2 regions of the Streptomyces sp. NPDC127129 genome follow, and region 1 is predicted to be linked to the other one. Evidence: predicted binding sites of a transcription regulator. Region 1 holds the regulator's gene; the other holds the start of a gene.
The links. The regulator HrcA, encoded in region 1, represses chaperone genes, less so after heat shock. The targets are predictions, from matches to a motif close to TTNGCACTCNGNNNNNCNGAGTGCNAA.
Positions count from the first base shown of each region.

Region 1 (14,565 bases):
CGAGCTTCGACGGCGTCGTCACCTCGACGTGCACGATCAGGTCGCCGCGGCCGCCACCGCGCAGGTGCGTGATGCCGCGCCCGTGCAGCGGGATCGACTGGCCGGACTGGGTGCCCGGGCGGATGTCGACCTCCTCCATCCCGTCGAGCGTCTGCAACGGCACCTTCGTACCGAGCGCTCCCGCCGTCATCGGGATGGTGACCGTGCAGTGCAGGTCGTCGCCGCGCCGCTGGAAGGTCTCGTGCGGGACCTCGTGGATCTCGACGTACAGGTCACCGGCGGGGCCGCCGCCGGGGCCGACCTCGCCCTCGCCCGCGAGCTGGATGCGCGTGCCGTTGTCGACACCGGCCGGGATCTTCACGGTGAGCGTGCGCCGCGAGCGGACCCGCCCGTCGCCCGCGCACTCGGGGCACGGGGTCGGGACGACCGTGCCGAAGCCCTGGCACTGGGGGCAGGGGCGGGAGGTCATGACCTGGCCCAGGAAGGACCGCGTGACCTGCGAGACCTCACCGCGGCCGCGGCACATGTCACAGGTCTGGGCGGACGTGCCGGGCGCTGCGCCCTCACCGGAACAGGTCGTACAGACGACCGCCGTGTCGACCTGGATGTCCTTCGTCGTGCCGAAGGCGGCCTCGTTGAGGTCGATCTCCAGCCGGATCATGGCGTCCTGGCCGCGGCGCGTGCGCGAGCGCGGCCCGCGCTGCGACGCCGTACCGAAGAAGGCGTCCATGATGTCCGAGAAGTTCCCGAAGCCGCCCTGGCCGAAGCCACCGGCTCCACCACCGCCGCCGGACGCGGACAGCGGGTCGCCACCGAGGTCGTAGACCTGCTTCTTCTGCGGGTCCGACAACACCTCGTAGGCGGCGTTGATCTCCTTGAACCGCTCCTGCGTCTTCGGATCGGGATTGACATCCGGGTGCAGCTCGCGGGCGAGCCGCCGGAATGCCTTCTTGATCTCGTCCTGGGACGCGTCGCGGCGCACGCCGAGTACGGCGTAGTAGTCCGTGGCCACTTACGACTCCGCCAGGATCTGTCCGACGTAACGTGCCACTGCGCGTACCGCTCCCATCGTTCCGGGGTAGTCCATGCGGGTCGGTCCGACCACGCCGAGTTTGGCGACTGCCTCGTCGCCCGAACCGTAGCCGACCGCGACGACGGACGTGGACGTGAGGCCCTCGTGGGCGTTCTCGTGCCCGATCCGTACGGTCATGCCCGAGTCCTTGGCCTCGCCCAGCAGCTTGAGGAGCACGACCTGCTCCTCGAGGGCTTCGAGAACGGGCCTGATCGTGAGGGGGAAGTCATGGCCGAAACGGGTGAGATTGGCGGTACCGCCGATCATCAACCGCTCCTCGTGCTCCTCCACCAGGGTTTCGAGCAGGGTCGCGAGCACCGTCGAGACCGTGCCCCGGTCCTCCGTCTCCTCGAAGGACTCCGGAAGATCCTGCACCAGCTGCGGCACGTCCGCGAAACGGCGGCCGACGACCCGGCTGTTGAGCCGGGCGCGCAGGTCCGCGAGCGAGGCCTCGCCGAACGGCGCCGGACAGTCGATGACGCGCTGCTCGACGCGGCCGGTGTCCGTGATCAGCACCAGCATCAGCCGGGCGGGGGCCAGCGAGAGCAGCTCCACGTGCCGGACCGTCGAGCGGGTCAGCGACGGGTACTGCACGACGGCGACCTGCCGGGTCAGCTGCGCGAGCAGCCGGACCGTGCGCCCGACGACGTCGTCGAGGTCGACGGCTCCGTCGAGGAAGTTGTGGATCGCGCGCCGCTCGGGCGTCGACAGCGGCTTGACGCCGGCGAGCCGGTCGACGAAGAGGCGGTAGCCCTTGTCGGTCGGGATGCGTCCGGCGCTGGTGTGCGGCTGGGCGATGTAGCCCTCGTCCTCCAGCACGGCCATGTCGTTGCGCACGGTGGCGGGCGAGACGCCGAGCTTGTGGCGCTCCGTGAGCGCCTTGGAGCCGACCGGCTCCTCCGTCCCGACATAGTCCTGGACGATGGCGCGCAGCACCTCGAGTCTGCGTTCGCTGAGCATCGCGCACACCTCCAGCTGTCGTATCGGTTGCTCCGCATTTGGCACTCGCCCTGTTCGAGTGCCAGGAATCCCCCGGCCAGTGTACGGCGGCGGGCATCGCTCCTGGCAAGGAGGCTGTGTCGGAGGCCACGTCGTTGCGGATAGCGTCGCGGTATGGATGTCGATTGGGAAGAGTACGGCTGGGAGCGGCTCGGTAACGGGGTGGGCAGGCGCCGACTGCCCGGCTGGGACGCCACGGTGGGGCTGGTACTGGGCGAGCGCGCCGTGCTGCTGTACGACACGGGCTCGACGCTCGCCGAGGGCGCCGAGCTGCGGGCACAGGCGGAGGCGCTCACGGGCGGCCGGAGAGTGACGCACATCGCACTGAGTCACCCGCACTTCGATCATGTCCTCGGCACGGCGGCCTTCGCGGGGGCGGAGGTGTTCGGGGCGGTGGGCCTGGACGAGCTGCTGCGCCGGGAGCGGCACGCGCTGCGAGAGGACGCGGTACGTCAGGGGGTGGCGGAGTCGGCGGCGACGGAGGCCGTGGACACCCTCGTCCTCCCGGGGCACATGGTGTCGGGCGAGTGGACGCTGGACCTGGGCGGCCGCCAGGTGCTGCTGGCCAACGTCGGGCCGGGGCACTCGGGCCACGACCTGGTGCTCCTGGTCCCGGACGCCGACGGGGTGGAGGTCGTCTTCTGCGGTGACCTGGTCGAGGAGTCGGGCGAGCCGCAGGCCGGCAGCGACGCCGTCGGCTCGCAATGGCCGGCGGCCCTGGACCGGCTGCTGGCGCTCGGCGGGGAGGACGCGCTGTACGTGCCGGGGCACGGGGCGGCGGTGGACGCGGCGTTCGTGCGGCGCCAGCGGGATGAGCTGGCACGGCGCTTCTCCGTCGCATAACGTCGCCCGAATGCGCAGCTACAACCCGGACCTGACGCCCCCTTGGAAGCGATCCGCCCCGGTGCCGGAGGTGCCGGCGGAGGCGGACCTCGTGGTGGAGGAGGTCTCGACAGGCTTCTGCGGGGCGGTGATCCGCTGCGAGGCGGGCACGGTCACGCTGGAGGACCGCTTCGGCAAGCACCGCGTGTTCCCGATGGATCCGCGGGGCTTCCTGCTGGAGGGCAAGGTGGTGACCCTGGTCCGCCCCGCCGCCGGACCGGCGCGCCCCAGCCGCACGGCCTCGGGCTCCGTCGCGGTCCCGGGCGCGCGGGCGCGGGTGGCCCGGGCGGGGCGGATCTACGTGGAGGGCCGGCACGACGCGGAGCTGGTGGAGCGGGTCTGGGGCGACGACCTGCGCATCGAGGGCGTGGTGGTGGAGTACCTGGAGGGCATCGACGACCTTCCGTCGATCGTCGCGGAGTTCGGCCCGGCGGCGGACGCACGGCTCGGCATCCTCGTCGACCACCTGGTGCCGGGCTCGAAGGAGTCCCGCATCGCGGCGCAGGTCACGTCCCCGGACGTCCTGATCGTGGGTCATCCGTACATCGACGTGTGGGAGGCCGTGAAGCCGTCCTCCGTGGGCATCCCGGCGTGGCCGGCGGTCCCCCGGGGCCAGGACTGGAAGACGGGCGTCTGCCAGGCGCTGGGCTGGCCGCAGAACACGGGGGCCGCCTGGCAGCACATCCTGTCGAAGGTCCACTCCTACAAGGACCTGGAACCGTCGCTCCTGGGCAGGGTGGAGGAGCTGATCGACTTCGTGACGGCGCCGTAGGCCCGTCCCGCCCGGTCGACCCGCCCGGGCCCCGGCGCCGCAGGTACGACACCGGGGCTCGGCGCCAGGGGTAGGACACCGGGGCTCGGCACCGGGGGTACGGCGCCGGGGTAGGACACCGGGGGGCTCGGCACCGGGAGTACGGCGCCGGGGCTCGGCACCGGGAGTACGGCGCCGGGGTAGGACACCGGGGCTCGGCACCGGGCCACGGCGCAGGGGGTACGCCCCCGGGGGCTCGGCGCCCTAGGGGTAGGGGCCCTAGGGGTAGGGGCCCTAGGGGTAGGGGCCCTAGTCCACCAGGTCGCGGACGACCGCGTCGGCGAGGAGCCGGCCCCGCAGGGTCAGGACCGCGCGCCCCGCCTCGTACGGCTCGGGCGCGAGGAGCCCGTCCGCGAGGGCCTTGCGGGAGGCCGCGAGGCCGTCGGGCTTCAGGAGGTCCAGCGGGCAGCCCTCCCGGAGCCGCAGCTCCAGAAGCACACGCTCCACGCGCCGGTCCTCCGCCGAGAGGAGCTCCCGCCCCGCGCCCGGCGACCGCCCGGCGGAGAGGGCCGCCGCGTACGCCCCCGGATGCTTCACGTTCCACCAGCGCACACCGCCCACGTGCGAGTGCGCCCCCGGGCCCGCGCCCCACCAGTCGGCGCCGCGCCAGTACAGCTCGTTGTGCAGGCACCGCCCGGCCTCCGACGTGGCCCAGTTCGAGACCTCGTACCAGTCGAAGCCGGCCTCGGCGAAGACGGAGTCGGCGATCAGATACCGGTCCGCGTGCACGTCGTCGTCCGTCATCGGCACCTCGCCGCGGCGGATCCGGCGCGCCAGCTGCGTCCCCTCCTCGACGATCAGGGCGTACGCGCTGACATGGTCGGGGCCCGCTCCGATCGCCGCCTCCAGCGACGCGCGCCAGTCGTCGTCGGACTCCCCCGGCGTCCCGTAGATCAGGTCCAGGTTCACGTGCTCGAAGCCCGCAGCCCGCGCCTCCGCGACGCACGCCTCGGGCCGCCCCGGGGTGTGCGTGCGGTCGAGGACCTTCAGGACGTGCTGCCGGGCGCTCTGCATCCCGAACGACACCCGGTTGAAGCCGCCGGCCCTCAGCTCCGACAGATACGCCGGATCCACCGACTCCGGGTTCGCCTCCGTCGTCACCTCGGCGTCGTCCGCGAGCCCGAACTCGTCCCGGATCGCCCCCAGCATCCGTACGAGATCACCGGCCGCGAGCAGCGTCGGCGTACCGCCGCCGACGAAGACGGTCCGCACCGGCCGCGGGTCGTCGCCGAGCACCTTCCGGGCGAGGCGTATCTCCTCGACGACCTGCCCCGCGTAGTTGTCCCGGGAGGCGAGCACGCCTCCGGCACCGCGCAGCTCGCTCGCGGTGTACGTGTTGAAGTCGCAGTAGCCGCAGCGGGTCGCGCAGTACGGCACGTGCAGATAGAACCCGAGCGGCCGCTCCCCGGCCCCTTCCAGGGCGTGCGAGGGCAGCGCCCCGTCGTCGGGCATGGGCTCACCATCGGGCAGTACGGAAGGCATGAGCCCATTGTCCCGTACTGCCCGACGTGGACCGCCGGCCTGTGGACAACCGTCGGCCGGCTACGGCCGGACCGGTCCGGTCAGGCCTCCCGCGCCCCCGTGTACATGTCCTCGATCAGGTCCTTGTACGTCCGCTCCACCACCGGCCGCTTCATCTTCAGCGACGGGGTGAGCTCGCCGTGCTCCACGTCCAGGTCCCGCGGGAGCAGCCGGAACTTCTTGATCGTCTGCCAGCGCTGCAGGCCCTCGTTGAGCCGGTCCACGTACCCCTGGACCATCTCCAGCGTCTGCGGGGCGGCCACGACCTCCGCGTACGCCTTGCCCGCGAGGCCGTTCTCCGCGGCCCAGCCGAGGATGGCGGGCTCGTCGAGCGCGATGAGGGAGGAGCAGTAGTTCCGGTCGGCGCCGAGGACGACGATGTTGGAGACGAAGGGGCAGACGGCCTTGAACTGGCCCTCGATCTCGGTCGGCGCGATGTACTTGCCGCCGGAGGTCTTGAACAGGTCCTTCTTGCGGTCCGTGATCCGCAGGTAGCCGTCGGCGGACAGTTCGCCGATGTCCCCGGTGTGGAACCAGCCGTCCGCCTCCAGGACCTCGGCCGTCTTCTCGGGCAGGCCGTGGTAGCCCTGCATGATGCCGGGGCCGCGCAGCAGGATCTCGCCGTCGTCGGCGATCCGGACCTCGCAGCCGGGCAGCGGCTTGCCGACCGTGCCGGTGCGGTAGGCCTCGCCCGGGTTGACGAAGGAGGCGGCGCTGGACTCCGTGAGGCCGTAGCCCTCCAGGATGTGGATGCCCGCGCCGGAGAAGAAGAAGCCGATCTCGGGCGCCAGGGCGACGGAGCCGGAGACGGCGGCACGCAGCCGGCCGCCGAAGGCCTCGCGGAGCTTCTTGTAGACCAGCGCGTCGGCGACCTTGTGCTTCGCGGTGAGGCCGAAGGGCGCGGAGGCGGTGCCGGTGCGGCGGAAGTTGTCCTGGGTGACCTTGGCGTACTCGCGGGCCACTCCGGCCGCCCACTGGAAGATCTTGTACTTGGCCGCGCCGCCCTCGCGGGCCTTGGCGGCGACGCCGTTGTAGACCTTCTCGAAGATGCGGGGCACGGCGGCCATGTAGGTCGGCTGGACCACCGGAAGGTTCACGATGATCTTGTCGATGCGGCCGTCGACGGCGGTGACGTGGCCGACCTCGATCTGGCCGGAGGTGAGCACCTTGCCGAAGACGTGCGCGAGCGGCAGCCAGAGGTACTGGACGTCGTCGCCGGTGACGAGACCGGTCGCGGCGATCGCCTTGGCCATGTACGACCAGTTGTCGTGCGGGAGGCGGACGCCCTTGGGGCGGCCGGTGGTGCCCGAGGTGTAGATGAGGGTGGCGAGCTGGTCCGCGGTGATCGCCGAGACGCGCTCCTTGACGGCGTCGGCGTGCCGCTCCAGGTACGCCTGGCCGCGCTTCTCCAGTTCGGCGAGGGAGAGGACCCAGTCGTCGCTCTCGACGCCCGTCGGGTCGATGACGACGACGTGGTGGAGACCGGGCAGGTCGGCGCGGGTCTCGCGGGCCTTGGCGACCTGCGCCGCGTCCTCCGCGATCAGCACCTTGGACTCGGAGTCGGAGAGGATGAACGCCGACTCCTCGGCGTTGGTCTGGGGGTAGATCGTGGTGACGGCGGCTCCCGCGCACATCACGCCGAGGTCGGAGAGGATCCACTCCACCCGGGTGGAGGAGGCCAGGGCGACGCGCTCCTCCGCCTGCACCCCCAGGTCGATCAGACCTGCCGCGATGGCGTAGACCCGCTCGGCGGCCTGCCCCCAGCTGAGCGACTTCCACTCGTCCGGACCCTGGCCGGAAACCGCCGGAACCGGATAGCGATAGGCCTCCGCATCAGGAGTCCGCTCGACGCGCTCAAGGAAGAGGGTCGCCACGGAGGGCGGCCGGTTCTCGATCAAGGTCTGTGTGTCGCTCACGACGTCCTCCGGGCGGCGGCGGTGCCTGCGGGTGGTGCGATCTGGCGGTGCGTATCTAACTGGCGAGTAACCTTCGATTCGGGGATCAGAGTAGATGGCCGAAGTCCGACGCGTAAGAGCCTGGCGGCCGACTCTTCATACCCGGTTGATAACAGAACGAACGCCGAACGGGCCCCCGCACTGTCCGCGCGGAGACCCGTTCGATGTATCAGTCAGCTAAACAGCTGATCACTTCTTGCTCTTGCCGCCGGCGGAGTCGTCGCTCGACAGGACGGCGATGAAGGCCTCCTGCGGGACCTCCACGGAGCCGACCATCTTCATCCGCTTCTTGCCTTCCTTCTGCTTCTCCAGCAGCTTCCGCTTACGGGAGATGTCACCGCCGTAGCACTTGGCGAGGACGTCCTTGCGGATGGCGCGGATGGTCTCGCGGGCGATCACCCGGGAGCCGATCGCGGCCTGGATGGGCACCTCGAAGGCCTGCCGCGGGATGAGCTCGCGCAGCTTGGCGACGAGCCGCACACCGTACGCGTACGCGGCGTCCTTGTGGGTGACGGCGGAGAAGGCGTCGACCTTGTCGCCGTGCAGCAGGATGTCGACCTTGACCAGGCTGGACGCCTGCTCGCCGGTGGGCTCGTAGTCGAGGGAGGCGTAACCGCGCGTCTTGGACTTCAGCTGGTCGAAGAAGTCGAAGACGATCTCGGCGAGGGGCAGGGTGTAGCGGATCTCGACCCGGTCCTCGGAGAGGTAGTCCATGCCGATCAGGGTGCCGCGACGCGTCTGGCACAGCTCCATGATCGCGCCGATGAACTCGCTGGGGGCGAGGATCGTGGCGCGTACGACGGGCTCGTACACGTCGTTGATCTTGCCCTCGGGGAACTCGCTCGGGTTGGTGACCGTGTGCTCGCTGCCGTCCTCCATGACCACGCGGTAGACCACGTTGGGGGCGGTGGCGATCAGGTCGAGCCCGAACTCGCGCTCGAGCCGCTCACGGATCACGTCGAGGTGGAGCAGACCCAGGAAGCCGACGCGGAAGCCGAAGCCGAGCGCGGCGGAGGTCTCCGGCTCGTAGACCAGCGCGGCGTCGTTGAGCTGCAGCTTGTCGAGGGCCTCGCGGAGGTCCGGGTACTCCGAGCCGTCCAGCGGGTAGAGGCCCGAGAAGACCATCGGCTTCGGGTCCTTGTAACCGCCGAGGGCCTCGGTGGCGCCCTTGTTCAGGGAGGTGATCGTGTCACCGACCTTGGACTGGCGGACGTCCTTCACACCGGTGATGAGGTAGCCCACCTCGCCGACGCCGAGACCGTCGGACGGCGTCATCTCCGGCGAGGAGACACCGATCTCGAGCAGCTCGTGGGTGGCGCCGGTCGACATCATCTTGATGCGCTCGCGCTTGTTGAGCTGCCCGTCGACCACTCGCACATAGGTCACGACACCGCGGTACGAGTCGTACACGGAGTCGAAGATCATCGCGCGGGCGGGCGCGTCGGCGACGCCGACCGGGGCGGGGACGTCCCGGACGACCCGGTCGAGCAGCGCGTCGACACCGACACCGGTCTTCGCGGAGACCTTGAGCACGTCCTCGGGCTGGCAGCCGATGAGGTTGGCGAGCTCCTCGGAGAACTTCTCCGGCTGGGCGGCCGGCAGGTCGATCTTGTTCAGCACGGGAACGATCGTGAGGTCGTTCTCCATCGCGAGGTACAGGTTCGCGAGGGTCTGCGCCTCGATGCCCTGGGCCGCGTCGACCAGCAGGATCGTGCCCTCACAGGCCGCCAGGGACCGCGAGACCTCGTAGGTGAAGTCGACGTGCCCGGGGGTGTCGATCATGTTGAGGATGTGGGTCTTCCCCTGACCCTCGCCCTCGGTGGGCGCCCAGGGGAGACGTACGGCCTGGGACTTGATCGTGATGCCGCGCTCGCGCTCGATGTCCATCCGGTCGAGGTACTGGGCACGCATCTGCCGCTGGTCGACCACACCGGTCAGCTGGAGCATCCGGTCGGCAAGCGTGGACTTGCCATGGTCGATGTGCGCGATGATGCAGAAATTGCGGATCAACGCCGGGTCGGTACGGCTCGGCTCAGGCACGTGGGTAGGAGTCGCGGGCACGCAAGGTCTCGTCTCGGGGCGATGGTCGGTTGGATACGTAGGCTCCATGGTCCCACGAGTGAGCGGCTCCGCTCGGTTTGGGCAGAGGTTACGGGCCCTGATACCGTGGACAGCTGTGTCTCGTACGCGCTCTCAGCGCAGAGGCACACCTCAGAAACAACACCGAACCTGAAAAGGCTCTTTTCGTGGCGAACATCAAGTCCCAGATCAAGCGGAACAAGACGAACGAGAAGGCGCGCCTGCGCAACAAGGCCGTCAAGTCCTCGCTCAAGACCGCGATCCGCAAGGCCCGCGAGGCCGTCGCCGCGGGTGACGTCGAGAAGGCCGTCGTGGCTTCTCGCGCCGCCTCCCGCGCGCTCGACAAGGCTGTCTCGAAGGGCGTCATCCACAAGAACGCCGCCGCCAACAAGAAGTCGGCGCTGGCCACCAAGGTTGCCGCTCTGCAGGGCTGAGCTCTGATGTAACGCCGGACGGGACCCAGCGGGCCCTCTCTCCCGCTCCCAACCGGTACCCCGGACTCGTACGCGACACGCGTTCGCCACGCGTGTACGAGCCCACCAAAGCACCACGCCGAAGGCCCCGCGCGCTTCTTCCCCAGAAGCCCACGGGGCCTTCGCCGCACCCGGGGCCGGCTGCATCGGCGCCCACCGGGCCCCGGGAGGGTTCCTGGGAACCCGATCCCGGCAGGGCTCCGGGGAGGGTGAGGTGGAGTGGGGTGAGGTGGAGTGGGGCAAGCAACCTGCCACGGTCCCTACCGGCGCAACCTCGCCGCCCGAGCCACCGCGACCACCGCCTTCTCCAGCGCGTACTCCGGGTCGTCCCCGCCGCCCTTCACGCCCGCGTCCGCCTCCGCCACCGCGCGCAGCGCCAGCGACACCCCGTCCGGCGTCCAGCCGCGCATCTGCTGCCGCACGCGGTCGATCTTCCACGGCGGCATCCCCAGCTCCCGTGCAAGGTCCGCCGGCCGCCCGCCCCGCGCCGAGGACAGCTTGCCGATCGCCCGGACGCCCTGCGCCAGCGCGCTGGTGATCAGGACCGGCGGGACGCCGGTCGAGAGCGACCAGCGCAGCGCCTCCAGCGCCTCCGCCGCCCGCCCCTCCACCGCACGGTCCGCCACGTTGAACGACGACGCCTCGGCCCGCCCCGTGTAGTACCGCCCGACGACCGCCTCGTCGATCGTCCCCTCGACGTCCGCCGTCAGCTGCGCGACCGCGGACGCCAGCTCCCGCAGGTCGCTGCCGATCGAGTCGACCAGCGCCTGGCACGCCTCGGGCGTGGCCGACCGCCCCAGCGCCCGGAACTCCTGCCGTACGAACGTCAGCCGCTCCGCCGGCTTCGTCGTCTTCGGACAGGCCACCTCCCGCGCGCCCGCCTTGCGTGCCGCGTCGAGCAGGCCCTTGCCCTTCACGCCGCCCGCGTGGAGCAGCACCAGGGTGATCTCCTCGACGGGCGCGCCGAGGTACCCCTTGATGTCCTTGATCGTGTCCGCGGAGAGGTCCTGCGCGTTCCGCACGACCAGCACCTTGCGCTCGGCGAAGAGCGACGGGCTCGTCAGCTCCGCGAGTGTCCCGGGCTGGAGCTGCTCGGGGGCGAGGTCCCGTACGTCCGTGTCGGCGTCGGCGGCCCGCGCGGCCGCCACCACCTCCTGGACGGCGCGGTCGAGGAGCAGGTCCTCCTGCCCCACGGCGAGCGTGACGGGGGCGAGAAGGTCGTCGTTCGAATTCTTCCTGGTGGCCATCGCGTCCAGCATCCCACGGGCCACTGACACCGTTCCCCATGCCCGAGAATGGCGAGGTGAGTGAACGACACGTACTGGTACTGCCCGACCGCGACGCCGCCGAGGAGGTCGCCGAAGAGCTTCCCGCCCGCTTCGCGGTCGCCCAGGAGCCTCAGCTCGTACGGGACGCCCTGGCCGGCGAGGACGACGCCGAGGACGCGCAGTGGCTGGTGGTGGTGGAGGACCCGGAAGGCCGGCTGGACTCCGCGGCGCTGGACGGACTCGCCGCGGAGTACGAAGGCTGGCTGGAGGCACCGTAGGGAGCCGCGCGGCCCCTACGCGGACGGGTCCGAACCGTCCGCGGCCGACGCCGAGCCGGAGCCCGAGCCGGAGCCGGGGCCGGGGCCCACGTCGGAGCCGGCGCCCGCGGCCCCACGCTCCCGCGAAGGCGGTACGGCCGGCAGCTCGGCGAGCTCGATGCCGAACAGGTCCCGGTACGCCGCCCGTACCTCCTCCTCCCCGTCGATCAGCCGCTCCGTCCGCTCCCCGCCGTGCACGGTCGTCACGAGCTTGTGGCCGCTGAGAGTGATCCGGCCCTCCTCGGTGAGCCGGGAGCAGATGAGCGAGCGCGTGAAGTGCGAGTCCGGGGACGTGCGGTGGTACCAGGCCCCGGCCGTGAAGTCCGCGAGCACACGCGGCCGCAGCTCCAGCCGGTAGCGCGGCTCGCCGTCCTGCAGCACGTCCAGGTCGCCGTCCTCGGTCTCCACGAGGCGGAACGTGCCCGCGGGATCGGGCTGGTCGCCCCGCTCGTCCAGCGCCAGCGGGAGATGGCTGTGGTCGCCGAACCCGACGTCCACGAGCCACCTGCCCTGCTCCGCCGTCTCCACCAGCACCGCCATGTGGTCGTACGGGATGCCCAGCCGGCCGTCCTTGCCGACGACACGCGCCTGAAGGAGCGTGGTGGTGAAGCCCAGTTCGCGCAGCAGGACGGCGAAGGTGGAGTTGAGTTCGTAGCAGAACCCGCCCCTGCCCGCGCCGACGATCTTGTCGAGCAGCGCCTTCTCCTCCAGGACGATGTCCTCGCCGAGATGGATCGACAGGTTCTCGAAGGGGACGGCCCTCAGATGCCGCAGATGAAGGTCGCGCAGAGCGACCAGGTCCGGGCGTTCCGGTCGGGCCGCTCCGATGCGCCGGAGATAGGCCTCGACCGGCACGTCCACCGTGCCCACCGCCTCCGCCGTCTCCCCCGTGTCCGCCCTGTCCGCGCTGTCCGAAGCCCGCTGGGTATGAGTGGTCATGCTCCGAGTCTGCCGTCACGCCCCCGGCGCGGCCATGAGGCGCTGGTCCTAGGTCGGATGCCCGAGGCCGGTGGCCCGAGGCGCCCCCGCACCGCCTCCCGTACCGTCCGGGTCATGCCCGATCATGAACCGCCCTTGCCCCTTCCGCGTCCCCGCTCGCAGCGCAAGGAGGACGTCCTCACCCGTCTCGCGCAGGACGAGGACCTCTGGGTCGCGACCGCTTCCGGCCCCGACGAACCGTGCCTGGTGCCGCTCTCCTTCGTCTGGGACGTCCAGGACGGACTGCCCGGCCGCGGGACCCTTCTGCTCTGCACGAAGCGGACCAACCCCACGGCCCGCAATCTCACCCCGAAGGGCGAGGTCCGGCTCAGCCTCGGCCACACCCGGGACGTGGTGCTGATCGACGGCACGGCGGAGGCGGTGGAGGGCGCCGACCTGCCGGCTGCCTCGGCCGACGCCTTCGCGGCCAAGTTGGCCTGGGATCCGCGCGGCCGGCCCGCCTGGGTCTACCTCCGGGTCACCCCCAGGTCGGTGAAGGCGTGGCGCGAGGTCGACGAACTGGCGGACCGGGAGCTGATGCGCGCCGGGGAGTGGCTGGTCTGACAGCCGCCCGGCGCTGGGCCGGGCTCAGGCCGTGGGTACGGGATCCTGGGCGGGCGTGGGCAGTTCGCGGGTACGGGCGAGCGGCGAGGGCAGCAGCCACAGCACGGCGAACAAGCCTCCGACGGTGGCGATCCACAGCGTCGGGCGCAGCCCGACGGCCGTGCCGAGCACACCGGCGGCGAGCGCTCCGATCGGGCGGAAGCCGTGGTTGAGGGTGCGGAACGCGCCCATCACCCGGGCCCGGATGTTCTCGGGTATCAGCGCCATCTGCCACGACGCCGCGGCGATGTCGACGATCATGACGGCGACGCAGGAGAGGAACTCCGCCGTGAACAGCAGCGCGACGACGAGGACGGTGGGGCCCTGGGCGAGCGGTATGAGCAGCAGTGGCGCGGTGAAGCCGACGAAGCCGCACACGATCGAGGGGCCGATCCCGATCCGGCGCACGACCGCCCCGCTGCACGCGGCGCCGATCAGCCCTCCTACCGCTCCCGCGCCGAGCACGGCTCCGAGAACACCGGCGCTGAGGCCCAGTTCGACGGTGGCGTAGAGCACGAAGAGCGTGTGGAACATGTAGTTGAAGAACTGGATCGTTCCCGAGGCCGCGAACAGCGCCCGCATGGACCGCTCCCGGAGGAGCCAGCGCAGGCCTTCGGTGAAGTGGCCCTTGCCGCCCGGTGCCGGCGGGGGCTCCACGGGTCTGATCCGGGCCAGGTGGCCCGCCGAGACGAGGTAGGTGAGGGCGTCGGCGACCAGGGCGATGGGCGCCGTCAGCATCTGCACGAGTACGCCGCCCGCGCTGGGACCCGCCAGCCAGGCCATCGAACGGCTGCCGTTGACCAGTGAGTTGGCCTGGACATAGCTCTCGGTCGGGACCAGCGCCACGAACAGCGAGGCGTTGCACGCCTCGAAGAGCACGGCCAGCGCACCGACCCCGAAGGCCACGAAGTAGAGCTGCCCGAGGGTGAGGGCGTCCAGCAGATAGGCGACGGGGAGGGTCAGCAGCAGCGCGGCCCGCGCGAGGTCGGTCGCGATCATGGCGCGCCGCCGTTTCGCCTGCCGGTCGGCCCAGGCCCCGAAGGGCAGGTTGAGCAGCAGCGCGGGCAGCAGCTCCGCGGTCTTGAGCCAGCTCATCTCCGCGGCGTCGGCACCGAGGACGAGCACGGCCGCGAGCGGAATCGCGATGAGGGAGATCTGGTCGCCGACGAGCGAGACGGTCTGGCCGGTCCAGTACCGCCGGAAGGTCCGCTCCCGCAGCAGCGCGGGTATGCGTTGCGCCACTCTCATTCCTCACTCCTCATCGTCGTCGTGGAGGAGTTCGGGGATCTCCTCGGGAATCTCTCGGTCCAGATACGCGATCCGCAGCACGCTGACCGGCCTGGCCCCTTCGGGCCGCAGGGAGACGTCGGCCGCGCGGTCCTCGTACGGCCGCAGCAACTCGTCGACCTGCCGGCTGAAGGTGGCAAGCTCGGCCGGCGTGAGGTGGAGCAGGGTGTCGCCGAACATCTCGACCTCCCGCCACTCCTTGGGCAGCCGGTGCCGGTCCTCCATGGCCCGGAGGACCCGTTCGAAGTACCGCTCGGCGACCGCGGCGCTCAGGGCGTCCGCCGCCTCCGCGACGGACGCGTCCTCACTGTCGCCCGGCC
Region 1 is NZ_JBHXTV010000005.1:463,344-477,908, reverse strand. It holds gene dnaJ (molecular chaperone DnaJ) at 1-1,012, opposite strand, end outside; gene hrcA (heat-inducible transcriptional repressor HrcA) at 1,013-2,032, opposite strand; gene ACFVGW_RS12955 (MBL fold metallo-hydrolase) at 2,186-2,914, shown strand; gene ACFVGW_RS12950 (DUF3097 domain-containing protein) at 2,925-3,725, shown strand; gene hemW (radical SAM family heme chaperone HemW) at 4,014-5,216, opposite strand; gene ACFVGW_RS12940 (AMP-dependent synthetase/ligase) at 5,327-7,201, opposite strand; gene lepA (translation elongation factor 4) at 7,430-9,301, opposite strand; gene rpsT (30S ribosomal protein S20) at 9,487-9,753, shown strand; gene holA (DNA polymerase III subunit delta) at 10,053-11,039, opposite strand; gene ACFVGW_RS12920 (hypothetical protein) at 11,078-11,338, shown strand; gene ACFVGW_RS12915 (arylamine N-acetyltransferase) at 11,354-12,316, opposite strand; gene ACFVGW_RS12910 (pyridoxamine 5'-phosphate oxidase) at 12,431-12,919, shown strand; gene ACFVGW_RS12905 (MFS transporter) at 12,944-14,206, opposite strand; gene ACFVGW_RS12900 (winged helix-turn-helix domain-containing protein) at 14,210-14,565, opposite strand, start outside.

Region 2 (14,565 bases), on a different contig from region 1:
GTTGTGGAGGCGTACGACCCCGTCGGCGGCGGTGGTGTGGATGAGCAGCCCGGCCGGAGCGACGGGGCGCACGGTGTCGGCACGCTCGGAGGGCAGGGGTTCTTCCGGGTCGGTCCAGGCCGGGTGGCCGGCGGGCAGCAGGAGACCGAGGAAGCCCTTGGACGCCCAGTAGGGCGAGGCGGGTCCCGAGTAGCTCTGGACGGCCGGCGCGTACGGGCCGTGCCAGCCGAGCGTGAGCAGTCCGCGTTCGTCGCATGCGCCCCGGTCGAGGAAGTACCGCAGCGAGCCGGAGGCGAGGCGTCGGGTGGCGCCCGGGGTGAGCGGTGTGTGCCCGGTGAGGGCGCCGAGCCAGGGAGCCGCGGCCGCGGCGAAGCGGTAGGTCAGGGAGCGTCCGTACGGGACGGGGGCACCGTTCGCGTCGAAGAGGTGGACGTAGTCGTCCAGATGGGCGCGCAGGCGGGGGCCGTAGCGGTCGAGGAGGTCCCGGTCGCCGGAGAGGTGGGCGTGCAGGACGGGGTAGAAGTGCAGGGCCCAGGCGTTGTAGTGGTCGAAGGCGCGATTGTCGCCGTCGCTGTACCAGCCGTCTCCCAGGTACCACCGCTCGATGCGGTCGAGGGAGCGGTGCACGGTGGCGGAGGCGCGGTCGATCGTGGCGGCCGCGCGGTCCGTCTCGATGCCGGCGTCCTGGAGGAAACCGGCGACGGTGAGACCGAAGAGCCACCAGTTGTTGTCGACCGGGGACGGTTCGAGGGCGGGCAGCAGCCAGTCGGCGACCTGCTGCCGGGTGCGGTCGTCGAGGGTGTCCCAGAGCCAGGGGCGGGTCAGCCGCAGGGCAAGGGCGACGGAGGCGGATTCGACGAGAGCCTGGCGCACGTCGGTGAGGAGCGGCCAGGATTCGGGCCCCCAGCCGCCCGGCGCCTCCGTGCCGGCGGCGAGGCCCTCGGCGTAGCGGGCCAGGTGGCCGTGCGGGTCCGCGCCGCGGGCGCCGGCCACGCGGAGGGCGGCGAGCAGGAACGTACGGGCATGGCCTTCGAGGCCGTCGGAGCGGACGCCGGACAGGCTGGGCCGGGGGCCCGGAAGGCCGACGAGGCCGTTGCGGGGCGAGGCGTACGGCCGCAGGGCCAGCAGGAGGCGGTCGGCGACGTCCTCCCAGTGGGCGCGGGTCCAGCCGGTGAACGGACTGAGCTCACGGTTCTCGGGCGGCGTGGGCATGATGCTCCCTGAGGCGGACGTCGTCGTCGGTCGCCGTCGGTCGTCGGTCGTCGTCGCGGGAATCATGAGCCGGGCTCCGATCGAACGTCAATGGGATCAGAGCGAATGATCGAAACTCCCTCTATTCGATCATTCTGGCGTAGGCTCCGACCCGGGACCGACGAGCGGTCGGACCGACCGGACGCGAGGGGATGCACCGTGCGCGAGAGTGCCGCCGAACGACACGACCGACTCCTGGCCCTGGTCCGTGACGGCGGCACGGCCCGTGTCGCCGAACTCGCGGCCCGGCTCGGCGTCTCCCCCGTGACCGCCCGCCGCGACGTCGAGGCCCTGGCCGCCAAGGGACTCCTCGACCGGGCGCACGGACAGGTCTCCTGGCCGGAGCGGCACGCGGCCCCGGGCCCGGCGGGCGGCACCCCCGGTGCCCGGCGCCCGGGCGAGGGCCTGGTCCTGGGGCTGCTCGCGCCCTCGGCCACGTACTACTTCGCGGAGGTCATCCGGGGAGCCCACGAGGCGGCGGCGAACACCGGCGCCCGGCTGATCCTCCGGATCTCGGACTACCGGCCCGAGGAGGACCGGGCGCGCACCGAGGGCCTGCTCGCGGCCGGCGCCCAGGGCGTGCTCGTCGCGCCCGGCTGGCGGGTCCCCGAGGACCGGACGGCGTACGGGGACTGGCTCGCCGAACTCCCCGTACCCGCCGTGCTCCTGGAGCGGCGGGCCGATCCCGGCAGCCCGCTGGACGCCCTGGACCGGGTGGTCTCCGACCACGGCCACGGCGTCCTGCTCGCCCTGCGCCATCTGCTCGGCCTCGGCCGCGGCACCCCGCTGCTGGTCGCCCGGGGCGACAGCCCGACCGCCCTCGCGGTGCGCGCCGGATACGCGGAGGCGCTGGTCGCCCTGGACCTGACGGCGCCCGGACCGGTGATCGACTCCGTACCCGCCGACCAGGATCCCGCGGGGTTCGAGGCCGCGGTGCGGGCGCTGCACGTGGCGGTGACCTCGGGCCGGGCCCGCGCGGCGGTGGTCCACAACGACGTGGACGCGATCGAGATCGTCCGGCGGCTGGCGGAGCTGGGCGTGAAGGTGCCGGAGGACCTGGCCCTCATCGCGTACGACGACGAGGTCGCGGCGCTCGCCGACACCCCGCTCACGGCGGTCGCCCCGCCCAAGCGCCAGGTGGGCAGGCACGCCACGGAACTGCTGGTGGAACGGCTGACGGAGACCGGCGGTCAGGAGTCGGCCCGGAGGCATCTGAGCCTGCTGCCGCGGCTGCGGGTGCGGTCGTCCTGCGGGGCCCCCGGAGGCGTCCACCCCGCATGATCGATTCGAGTGATCGATTCGAACTTTTTTCGATCAATCCGGCGCGGGGGCCCGAACGGCCGCGGACCTAGACTGGAAGGGTCCCACCCGGTCCGGGAGGTGTCATGACTTTCGTACAGATCATCGATTGCAAGACCAGCCGGTTCGAAGATCTGAACCGGCTCATGGACAAGTGGGTCGAGCAGACCCAGGGCAAGCGGACAGCCAGTCACAGCGTCATCGGCAAGGACCGCTCCGATTCGGAGCATCTCGTGGAGATCGTGGAGTTCCCCTCCTACGAGGTGGCGATGACCAACTCCCAACTCCCCGAGACGGACCGCATCTTCCGGGAGATGGTCGCGCTCTGTGACGAGATGCCGACCTTCACCGACCTGGACATCGTGCGGGACATCCAGCTGTACAAGGGCAACGCCCAGCGGTTCTTCGAGCTCCTCGCCGCCGACGGCGAGCTTCCGCCGCTCGACGAGGTCCTCACGGAGGGCTATCACGACCACGATCCGACCAACGAGCAGGACACCATCGGCATGGACGCGATCCGGCGTCAGGTGGAGATGTGGCGGGGCGGGTTCGACTTCGACTTCACCATCAACGACCAGATCGCCGAGGGCGACCGGGTGTGCACGCGGTGGACCTGGGTGGCGACGCACAAGGGCGACTTCATGGGGCTCATGCCCACCACGCCCCGCACGAAGGTCTCGATGACCGGCACGACGATCCACCAGTTCAGGAAGGACGGCAAGATCGCGGAGGGTTGGTGGCAGTACGACCTGCTCGGCCTCATGGAGCAGCTGGGCGCCGTGAACGCCTCGGAGGCGTAGGGCCCCGCGGCAGGATCCCCGGGCGGCCGGGCGCCAGGCCCGGCAAGCACGCCGGCCCCGGAGAGCACGCCAGGCCCGGAGAGCACGCCGGCCCCGGAAAGCACCGAGGCCCGGCGCCCCCGCGAAGGGTGGCACCGGACCTCGGTGACGGGTTGCGCGTGCGTCAGTGCGAGTGGCCGTGACCGTGGCCGTGGCCCGCGTCCGCCGGCTCCTCTTCCTTCTTCTCCACCACGAGGGTCTCGGTGGTGAGGAGGAGGGAGGCGATCGAGGCGGCGTTCTCCAGCGCGGAGCGCGTCACCTTCACCGGGTCGATGACGCCGGCCTTGACCAGGTCGCCGTACTCGCCGGTCGCGGCGTTGAAGCCGTTGCCCTTCTCCAGCTCCGCCACCTTCGAGGTGATGACGTAGCCCTCGAGGCCGGCGTTCTCGGCGATCCAGCGCAGCGGCTCGACGGCGGCGCGGCGGACGACCGCGACACCCGTGGCCTCGTCGCCGGTCTTGTCGAGGTTGCCCTCGAGGACCTTGACGGCGTGGACCAGAGCGGAGCCACCACCGGAGACGATGCCCTCCTCGACCGCGGCGCGGGTCGCGGAGATGGCGTCCTCCAGACGGTGCTTCTTCTCCTTCAGCTCCACCTCGGTGGCGGCGCCGACCTTGATCACGCACACGCCGCCGGCCAGCTTCGCGAGGCGCTCCTGGAGCTTCTCGCGGTCCCAGTCGGAGTCGGTGGACTCGATCTCGGCCTTGATCTGGTTGACGCGGCCCGCGACGTCCTCGGAGTTGCCGCCACCGTCGACGATGGTGGTGTCGTCCTTGGTGATGGTCACGCGGCGGGCGGTGCCCAGCACGTCCAGACCGGCCTGGTCGAGCTTGAGGCCGACCTCCTCGGCGATGACGGTGGCACCGGTGAGGGTGGCCATGTCGCCGAGCATCGCCTTGCGGCGGTCGCCGAAGCCCGGGGCCTTGACGGCCACGGCGTTGAAGGTGCCACGGATCTTGTTGACGACCAGGGTCGACAGGGCCTCGCCCTCGACGTCCTCGGCGATGATCAGCAGCGGCTTGGAGGAGCCGGCCTGGATGACCTTCTCGAGGAGCGGCAGGAGGTCCTGGATCGAGGAGATCTTGCCCTGGTGGATCAGGATGTACGGGTCGTCGAGGACGGCCTCCATACGCTCCTGGTCGGTCACCATGTACGGGGACAGGTAACCCTTGTCGAAGGCCATGCCCTCGGTGAAGTCGAGCTCCAGACCGAAGGTGTTGGACTCCTCGACGGTGATGACACCGTCCTTGCCGACCTTGTCCATCGCCTCGGCGATGAGCTCGCCGACCTGCTGGTCCTGCGCGGAGAGCGCGGCCACGGCGGCGATGTCGGACTTGTCCTCGATCGGACGGGCGGTCGCGAGCAGCTCGTCGGAGACGGCCTTGACCGCGGCGTCGATGCCCTTCTTCAGGGCGGCCGGGGAGGCACCGGCGGCGACGTTCTTCAGGCCCTCGCGGACCAGCGCCTGGGCGAGCACGGTGGCGGTGGTGGTGCCGTCACCCGCGATGTCGTTGGTCTTGGTCGCCACCTCCTTCACGAGCTGGGCGCCGAGGTTCTCGTACGGGTCCTCGATCTCGACCTCGCGGGCGATCGTGACACCGTCGTTGGTGATGGTGGGGGCACCGAACTTCTTGTCGATGACGACGTTGCGACCCTTCGGGCCGATCGTCACCTTCACCGTGTCGGCAAGCTTGTTGACGCCGCGCTCAAGGGCGCGACGGGCGTCCTCGTCGAACTTCAGGATCTTCGCCATGGGAGCGATTCAGCCCTCTCGGATGTCGAAAAACTGGTGAAACCGAACTGCGCCCCGGACGCCCGGTGCGGGGTCAGGGGCGCAGCTCAAAGCATGTGCTTCAGGTACTTCGGTGAATTACTTCTCGATGATCGCGAGCACGTCGCGAGCCGAGAGGACGAGGAACTCCTCGCCGTTGTACTTCACCTCGGTGCCGCCGTACTTGCTGTACAGCACGACATCGCCGACCTTGACGTCGAGCGGCAGGCGCTCGCCGTTCTCGAAGCGGCCCGGACCGACGGCGAGGACAGCACCCTCCTGGGGCTTCTCCTTCGCGGTGTCCGGGATGACCAGGCCAGAGGCGGTGGTCTGCTCGGCGTCGAGCGGCTGGACCACAATGCGGTCCTCGAGCGGCTTGATGGCAACCTTGGAGCTGGTGGTCGTCACGATCCGACCTCCCCCTTCGGAGATCTCACGGGGCTAACTGTCTGGGGTGGCGACCAGGTGGATCCGTCGTCGCGGGTGCCGGACCTGCCCGTCGCTGTGTTGGCACTCTCCAGTGGGGAGTGCCAGAGCCGAGACTATGACCGGGATTAGCACTCGGTCAAGCGGAGTGCCAATTCAGCGTCGCGTGGCGCTTCGGTCCCGGTACGGGAAACGGCGCGACGGCCCGGTTGGTTCCGCACACAGGTGCGACAGGGCGGCGCCGAGCCCCTCAAGGCCGGAGCCCCTCAAGGCCGGAGCCCCTCAAGGCCGGAGCCCTCCTCGGCCGGCCGGACGGCCTCCGTCGTCGAGCCGGGCGAGCCGGTGCAGCACGCGGACCGCCGTCCTCGAGACCGCTCCGTCCCCCGCTCTCGCCTCCCCGACCCGTACGGCCGCCTTCCGGCCCAGGCGCTCGATCGGGTCCACGGACGAGGCGCACCCCGTCATCCCGGTGAGCGCGCCGGCCAGCACCAGACCCGCCGCCAGCCGGCGCGCGCGTCTCACACGTAGTCCTCGAGCTTCGCGACCGCGTACCCCTTGGCCGTGATCGTCTTCATCACACGGCGGACCATGTCGGCCATCGAGCCCTTCCAGTCCTCCTTGCCCCTGAAGTGCGTGAGCACGATGTCACCGGGGTGCAGGTCCCGGTCCCACTCGCGCCACTCCATCCGGTCCGGGAAGGCCTCGGAGGCCCAGAGCGGGACCGCCTTCACCCCGCACGTCTTCGCCGCGCGCAGCGTGTCCTCGTTGTAGTTGCCGTACGGCGGGCGGAAGAGCGGGGGCCGCTTGCCGAACTGCTTCTCGATGACGTCCTGCATCCCGCAGATCTCCCGCTTCTGCGCCGTGTACGAAAGTCCGGGCAGGTAGCGGTGGTTGAGGGTGTGGTTGTGCAGGGAGACACCGGAGTCCCGCATCTTCCGGAAGTACCCGTAGTCGTCCTTGACGACGTAGTCGCTGAGGAAGGCGCTGTAGGGGATCTGCAGCTCGCTCATCATCCGCAGCAGCTCGGGGTCCTTCTCCGCGCCGTCGTCGATCGTCAGGAAGACGACCTTCTGCTTGGTCGGCACGGTGGTGAAGACGGGCGGCAGTCCCTCGCCGTCGGTCTCGAAGCCCTTGCGGGTGGTGATCTTCGGCTTCACCGCGGGCGGGGCCGGGGCCTCCAGGGGCGGGCGTTCGAGGCCCCACTTCTTGGCGGCGAGCACCCGGGCGGCGCGCCGCTCGCGGACCTTCTCGACGTACGAGTCGAGTGCGGCGGCCGCACCCTGGCCCTGCTGCTGGCCGGCGGCGGGAGGCGCGGGCGCCTTGCGTCCGCTCTCGGCGCCCCCTTCCCCTCCCGCTTCCCCTCCCGAGGGGCCCGCACAGGCGGATCCGAGCGCGGCGACGACCAGCGCCGCACCCACCGACCGGCGCAGGCGCAGCGCCCGCTTCATTCGCATCTGTTCTTTTTGTCGTACTAGCTGCATGGCGCCGCATCCTGTCAGCGCCGAGACCCCCGGGGCCGCCGACACCGCCGCCCCGGCGCCCACCGTCCCCCGGCTGGCCCACAATGGGACGGGTGACCGACCTCGCCGCCTTCACCGCCCTGCTCTCCCCCGAGGGCCAGACGCTGCTCACCGCCCTGCGCGACTACGACCCGGCCCGGGAACTGGCCGTCGCCTCCCGGCTGCGCCGTGAGCACCCCGCCGAGCTGGTCTCCGCGGCGCTCGGGCAGGCCCGGCTGCGTCAGCGCGCGGTGGCGAAGTTCGGCGCCGAGGACGCGTACCGGATGTACTTCACCCCCAACGGCGTCGAGCAGTCGACGCGGGCGACGGTCGGGGCGTACCGCGCCGAGCGGCTCCGCGGCCTCGGGGTGCGCGGCGTGGCCGATCTGTGCGGCGGGATCGGCGGGGACGCCCTCGCCTTCGCCCGCGCCGGGATCGCGGTCCTCGCCGTGGACCGCGACCCGCTGACGGCCGAGGTCGCCCGCGCCAACGCCGACGCGCTCGGGCTCGCCGACCTGATCGAGGTGCGGTGCGCGGACGTGACCGAGATCGACACGAGCCCCTACGACGCCGTCTTCGTGGACCCCGCCCGGCGCGGCGGACGGGGCAGGATCTTCGACCCCGAGGCGTACTCGCCGCCGCTCTCCTGGGCCGTCGAGGCCGCCCGTACGGCCCCGCACGCGGCGTTGAAGATCGCCCCCGGCATCCCGCACGAGGCGGTCCCGGAGGAGGCCGAGGCCGAGTGGATCTCGGACGGCGGGGACGTGAAGGAGGCCGTGCTGTGGTTCGGTACCTCCCCGGGCACCCGGCGCGCCACCCTCCTGCCCTCCGGCGCGAGCCTGACCGGCCGCGGCCTGCCCGATCCGGCGGTCCGCCCGGTCGGCCGCTACCTCTACGAGCCGGACGGCGCGGTCATCCGCGCGCACCTGGTCGCCGAGGTGGCCGAGGAGCTGGGCGGGGGCCTGATCGACGAGACGATCGCGTACATCACGGCGGACGCCCTCACCCCCACCCCGTACGCCACGGCGTACGAGATCACCGACGAACTGCCCTTCAACCTCAAGAAGCTCAAGGCGCTGCTGAGGGAGCGGGAGGTCGGCACGCTGACGGTGAAGAAGCGCGGCTCGGCGGTCGAGCCCGAGGAGATCCGCCGCCGGGTCAAGCCGAAGGGCCCGAACGCCGCCACCGTGGTCCTGACCCGGGTCGCGGGAGCCCCGACGATGCTGATCGGCCACCCGGCGGCGTAGCGCGCTACGCCGCGAGCCGGACCGCCAGCCGGTAGTGCCCGACCGCCTTCACGACACCGGTCAGGCCGCTGATCCAGAGGCCGAGCCCCGCACCCACGAAGTACACGAGCGCGCCGTGGCCGCCCCTTCCCGGCCCGGTCGCCTCCGCGGGCACGGCCAGCGAGATCCAGAGGCCGAGGGCGCACAGCGCGACGGAGAGCAGCAGCCAGACCACGCTCAGGACGGGCTCCCGCAGCCGCGCGTCGGCCGCCCGGTCGCCGTCCAGGGCGGCCCACTGGACCAGCCGTTCCCGCGCCCGGCGGTCGCGGCGGACACCCCGGGCGAGGAAGAAGACGGCGGGAACCACGGCGCCGAGCCCGAGGGCCACGAAGAAGCAGGCGAACAGGCCCGAGAACGGGTCGAGGGACTCGTCCAGCATGATGAACCCGGCGCCGCAGATCCCCCAGCCGAGCTGGAGGGCCGCCACCCACAGCAGAAAGACCGACAGCCGTGCCCCGCCCAGCAGTTGGCGGTTGAGCTCGGCCATCGCCCGCGCCCGGTCGGCCAGTCGGGCCGCACGGTCGGGCCAGCTCCGTATCTCGGCGGGCGGCGGAGGCGGAGGCAGGGGTGCGCGTGGGGACATGCGCCGAGACTACCGAGCCTCCGACGCGCCCCGCCCGTCCGCCCGTTCCGCCCGGTCACCGGGCTCCGTCGGTGCCGTCCGCTCCGGCCGCGCCGCCCTCGCCGCCCGTTCCCGCAGCAGCTCCCGCTCCCGTTCGTTACGGGTCAGCGAGGCCGCCCGCTCGAACTCCGCGCGCGCCTCGTCCGGCCGCCCGAGCCGTTCCAGCAGGTCACCGCGGACGCTCGGCAGCAAGTGGTACCCCGCCAGGGCGCGTTCCTCCGCCAGCTCGTCGACGAGGGCGAGACCGGCCTCCGGGCTCTCGGCCATCGAGACGGCGACGGCGCGGTTCAACTCGACGACCGGCGAGGGCGCGACGGCAGCGAGGCGTTCGTACAGCGCGGCGATCGTCCGCCAGTCGGTCTCCTCGTAGGCCGGCGCCTTCGCGTGGCAGGCGGCGATCGTGGCCTGGAGGGCGTACGGACCGTACGCCCCGCACTCGCCCGCCCGCCCGAGCGCCTCGAAGCCGCGCAGGATCAGCCGCCGGTCCCAGCGGCTCCGGTTCTGGTCGGCGAGGAGGACCGGCCGCCCGTCCGGACCGGTCCTGGCCGCGGTCCGCGAGGCCTGGATCTCCAGCAGGGCCGCCAGGCCGTGGACTTCGCCCTCCTTCGGCATCAGCCCCGCGAGCACCCTGGCCAGCCGCAGCGCGTCCTCGCACAGCGCCGGCCGCAGGAGGTCGTCGCCGGCGGTGGCCGCGTACCCCTCGTTGAAGACGAGGTAGATGACGTCCAGGACGGAGCCCAGCCGGGCCGCCCGCTCCTGCCCGTACGGCACTTCGAACTCCACACCCGCCGTCGCCAGCGTCCGCTTCGCCCGGACGATCCGCTGCGCGACCGTCGCCTCCGGTACGAGGAAGGCGCGTGCGATCTCGTCGGTGCGCAGCCCGCCGACCAGCCGCAGGGTCAGCGCGGTCCGCGCCTCGGCGGAGAGCACCGGGTGGCAGGCGGTGAAGATCAGCCGCAGCAGGTCGTCGTCGATGTCGCCGGGCCCGGACGGCTCGGGGTCGTGGGACTCCTCGGTCAGCTCCCGCCCGACCTCGGCCAGCTTGCGCGCGTACGTCTCCCGGCGCCGTACGAGGTCGACGGCGCGGTTCTTGGCCGCGGCCGTCAGCCAGGCCGCGGGCCGGTCGGGGACGCCCGTCCGCGGCCACTGCTCGAGTGCGGCCACGAAGGCGTCCTGGGCGATCTCCTCGGCGATGCCGACGTCACGGACGATCCGCGCGACGGCGGCGATGATCCGCGGCGACTCCATCCGGAAGACGGTCTCGACGGCGCCGGGGGCGGGTGCGGTCATGGGTCAACCATGGCACCACCCGCCCCGGCCGCGTCACATCTCCTCGATCTCGCGCACCTCGCACGTCACCTTCCACTGCGGCGGGTGGACCTCCAGGAAGCGCTTCGACCATTCGACGGCCTCGGCCAGGTCCCGGCACTGGCTGATCGAGTAGCCGCCGACGACCTCCTTGGTCTCGGTGAACGGTCCGTCGGTGTAGGAGATCTTCCCGCCCTCCCACACGACGCGCTTGCCCTCCTTGGTCGGCCTGAGCCCGGCGGTCTCCAGCATCACCCCGGCCTTGGTGATCTCCTCGAAGAGCGCGCCCATGCGCTCGTCGAAGCCCGGGTCGGCGTCCTCCATCTCGAAGGCGCCCTCTTCGATGCGGACCATCGTCAGATAGCGGGGCATGGTCGTTCTCCTTGCGTGGCGGGCGGGGCCGATCCCCGCCTCTCACTCATACGTCGAACGGGCCCGCCCCGCATCGACACGAGGAGGAGAAGACTTTCTAGACGTAGTCCTCCAGGCGGGCGACCGTGAAGCCCTGCTCCTGGATGTGGCGGAGCATGTTGGCCGTCATACGCGTCATCGACGTGCCCTTGAGCTCGGCCGGGCCCCGGAAGTGGGCCAGGATGATGTCGCCCGGGTGCAGTTTCCCGTCCGCGCGCTGGTACTGCATGTTCTTGATCTGCATCGCCTCGCGCCACAGCACGATCGCGTCGACACCGCACGAGCCCGCGGCCGCGCGGGTGTCCTCGTTCCAGTTGCCGTACGGCGGGCGGAAGAGCCGCGGCTTCGCGCCGTACTCCTTCGCCAGCTTCGTCTGCTGGCCGCATATCTCCCGGCTCTGGGCGGCCCGGCCGAGGGTGGGCAGGTTCGGGTGGGTCAGGGTGTGGTTGGCGACGCCGTTGCCGAGGTCGCCCAGGCGGGCGAAGTACGCGTAGTCGGCGCGTATCGCGGAGTCGGTGAGGAACATCGTCACCGGGACCTCGAGCTCCTCCATCATCTTCACGAACTCCGGGTCCTTCTCGGCCCCGTCGTCGATCGTGATGAAGACGATCTTGTCCTTCGTCGGTATCTCGCTGATGACGGGGACGGGACCGCCCGGGCTCCGCTTGACCGGCTTCACCCGGGGCGGCGCGGGCGGGGCGGCGAAGGGCTTCAGCCCCCACTTGCGGTACGCCGCCGAGGTCTCGGCGGCCCGGTCGGGAGCCGGAGCCCCGGTCCGGGCGGAGGCCGTCGCCGGCGCGGACGGTGCGGTGCCGGGGGTCTCCGCCCCCGCCGGACCGCCGCAGCCCGTCACGAGGAGCGCGGCGGCGGTCAGCGCCGCCCAGGTCACGATCTTCTTGTCCACGCCGAGTCTCACGCCGTGGATGATGGCGAACGCGGCCGGGAGGTTGCCTCAGTCGACGGACTCGAAGCGCCAGCGGTGCACCGGCCTGGTGATGAGGTCCGCCGCGGGCTCCGGGAGTTCGGGCAGCTCGGCGTCCGGCGCCGGGGCGTCCCACCAGGTCAGCACGAGCACCCGGTCCTGCGGGGCCCGGAAGGTCTCGCGCCGGAGCGGCTCGTGCGGAAGCTCCCGCGACCGCGCCCACTCCAGGAGTTCGGCGCCCCGGCCCTGGACGGCCCGGGCCTCCCACATGAGCGTGAGGATCACGGGTACAAATTCTCCTTGCTCATCTCGTGCACGTGGTCGTGGTCGTGGGTGTGTCCGTGAGCGTGGCCGTGACCATGGCCGTCCGCGCCCGGCACGTGCGGGTCCGTCACCGGCAGCGAGGAGTCCGCCGACAGCTCCAGGTCGGAGGCCGGCCGGTTCCGGGCCACCATCTCGGCGCCCAGGGCCGCCACCATCGCGCCGTTGTCCGTGCACAGCCCGGGGCGCGGCACCCGCAGCCGGATACCGGCCCGCTCGCACCGCTCCTGGGCCAGCGCCCGCAGCCGCGAGTTGGCCGCGACGCCGCCGCCGATCATCAGGTGGTCGACGCCCTCGTCCTTGCAGGCACGTACGGCCTTGCGGGTGAGCACGTCGACGACGGCCTCCTGGAAGGACGCGGCCACGTCCCGTACCGGCACCTCCTCGCCCGCCGCGCGCCTGGCCTCGATCCAGCGGGCGACCGCCGTCTTGAGACCGGAGAAGGAGAAGTCGTACACGGGGTCCTTCGAGCCGGTCAGTCCGCGCGGGAAGGCGATCGCGTTCGGGTCGCCCTCCCGCGCGAGCCGGTCGATGACCGGGCCGCCGGGGAAGCCGAGGTCCAGGACGCGCGCGATCTTGTCGAAGGCCTCGCCGGCCGCGTCGTCGATGGTCGCGCCCATCGGCCGGACGTCGGCGGTGATGTCGGGGGCGAGCAGCAGCGAGGAGTGGCCGCCGGAGACGAGGAGCGCCATCGTCGGCTCGGGCAGCGGGCCGTGCTCCAGCTGGTCGACGCAGATGTGCGAGGCCAGGTGGTTCACGCCGTACAGCGGCTTCCCCAGCGCGTACGCGTACGCCTTGGCCGCCGAGACGCCGACCAGCAGCGCTCCCGCGAGACCCGGGCCCGCCGTCACGGCGATGCCGTCGAGGTCGCGGGCCGAGACCCCGGCGTCCTTCAGGGCGCGCTCGATGGTCGGGACCATCGCCTCCAGGTGGGCGCGGGAGGCGATCTCGGGCACGACGCCGCCGAAGCGGGCGTGGGTGTCGACGCTGGAGGCGACGGCGTCGGCGAGCAGCGTCGTGCCCCGGACGATGCCGACCCCGGTCTCGTCGCAGGAGGTCTCGATACCGAGTACGAGCGGTTCGTCAGCAGCCATCGGAATCAGTTCCAGTTTCGGTCTCAGTTGCTTGAACGGTCAGTCGCATCACCAGCGCGTCGACGTTGCCCGGCTGGTAGTAGCCGCGCCGGAAGCCGATCGGCTCGAAGCCGAAGCGCTCGTACAGCTTCTGGGCCCGGGTGTTGTCCACCCGCACCTCCAGGAGCACCTCTTCGCACTCGAACGCGGTGGCGTGGTGGAGCAGGTCGGTGAGCAGCCGCGCGCCGAGTCCGGTGCCCCACTGCTCGCGGGCGACGGCGATCGTCTGGACGTCGCCGAGGCCGCCGGCGGCCGCCAGCCCCGCGTACCCGACGATCCGCCCCCCGGCCTCCGCCACGACATAGCGGCGGGTGGCACGCGGGCCACGGGCGTGGGCCAGCTCGGACCAGAACATCCCCTCGGACCAGGCGTCCTCGGGGAACAGCTCGTGTTCGAGCACGAGCACGGGCTCGAGGTCCCACCAGCGCATCTCGCGCAGCGCCGCGGCGCCGGACACGGACGGTCCGGCGGGCTGTCCGGACCCCACGGGCTCGGCGGCGGGCTGTCCGGCGGCGGGCTGTCCGGCGGTCACTTGGGCGTGACCACCTTGTAGTTCTTCGGCACCTGGGCGTCGGGACGCCGCAGGTACATCGGCAGCGGATCGAGGAAGTCGGCGCCCGCCGCGAGCCGCTCCGCCGCCAGCGCGGCCAGCGCGCCCGCCGACTGGTGCTCGGGGTCGCGGGCGTCCGGGAAGGCCTCGGGGTACAGCCGTGCCCCCGCGCCGACGACCGGCAGCCCGGCGACCTGCTCGGCGATCTCGGCGGGCCGGTCGACGGCCGCGTCGGTGACGCGCGTACGGGAGTTCTCGTACCGCGCCCAGTAGACCTCCTTGCGGCGCGCGTCCGTCGCGACGACGAACGGCTCCTCGATCCCGGAGGCGTACGCGAGCCCGTCCAGGGTGCAGAGCCCGTGCACGGGCACGCCGAGGACGGAGGCGAAGGTCGAGGCGGTGACGAGACCGACGCGCAGACCGGTGTACGGCCCCGGTCCGACGCCGACCACGAGGCCGGTGACCGCGTCGAGCTTCAGCCCGGCCTCGTTCAGGACCCGGTCGACGGCGGGCAGCAGCAGCTCCCCGTGGCGGCGGGCGTCGACCTGCCGCAACTCGGCGACGACGGATTCGCCGTCGTGGAGGGCGACGGTGACGGCGGGCGTGGCGGTATCCATGGCGAGCAAGAGCACGCAAACAGCCTACGGCTCCCGGCAGGCCCGCACGGCGCCCCGTCCCGGTCGCCCGCGACTGCTACCGTCACGACCGATACGTACGTACGAAAGAAAGGTGGGCGGCAGGGTGGCACGGAGCAGCTCGGGATTCGTGGCCGGGCTCACGGCGGCGGCGGTCGCCGCGGTCGCCTTCCTCGCCTACCAGGCGTCGGCGAACGCGCCCGCGGACGTCTCGGCCAGGCCGAGGACCACCGCGGCCCCTTCCTCCGCCGCGACCGGTGGCCCGCCGAAGCCCGTCAAGGACCCGCTCGCC
Region 2 is NZ_JBHXTV010000014.1:138,652-153,216, forward strand. It holds gene ACFVGW_RS25860 (DUF2264 domain-containing protein) at 1-1,212, opposite strand, end outside; gene ACFVGW_RS25865 (substrate-binding domain-containing protein) at 1,411-2,532, shown strand; gene ACFVGW_RS25870 (ester cyclase) at 2,637-3,350, shown strand; gene groL (chaperonin GroEL) at 3,514-5,142, opposite strand; gene groES (co-chaperone GroES) at 5,260-5,568, opposite strand; gene ACFVGW_RS25885 (hypothetical protein) at 5,869-6,108, opposite strand; gene ACFVGW_RS25890 (polysaccharide deacetylase family protein) at 6,105-7,034, opposite strand; gene ACFVGW_RS25895 (SAM-dependent methyltransferase) at 7,151-8,332, shown strand; gene ACFVGW_RS25900 (hypothetical protein) at 8,337-8,954, opposite strand; gene ACFVGW_RS25905 (RNA polymerase sigma factor) at 8,964-10,283, opposite strand; gene ACFVGW_RS25910 (YciI family protein) at 10,317-10,673, opposite strand; gene ACFVGW_RS25915 (polysaccharide deacetylase family protein) at 10,771-11,628, opposite strand; gene ACFVGW_RS25920 (hypothetical protein) at 11,665-11,919, opposite strand; gene tsaD (tRNA (adenosine(37)-N6)-threonylcarbamoyltransferase complex transferase subunit TsaD) at 11,916-13,049, opposite strand; gene rimI (ribosomal protein S18-alanine N-acetyltransferase) at 13,039-13,518, opposite strand; gene tsaB (tRNA (adenosine(37)-N6)-threonylcarbamoyltransferase complex dimerization subunit type 1 TsaB) at 13,617-14,270, opposite strand; gene ACFVGW_RS25940 (hypothetical protein) at 14,380-14,565, shown strand, end outside.
Region 2: the regulator HrcA is predicted to act here: its motif matches at 5,715-5,741, upstream of groES (co-chaperone GroES).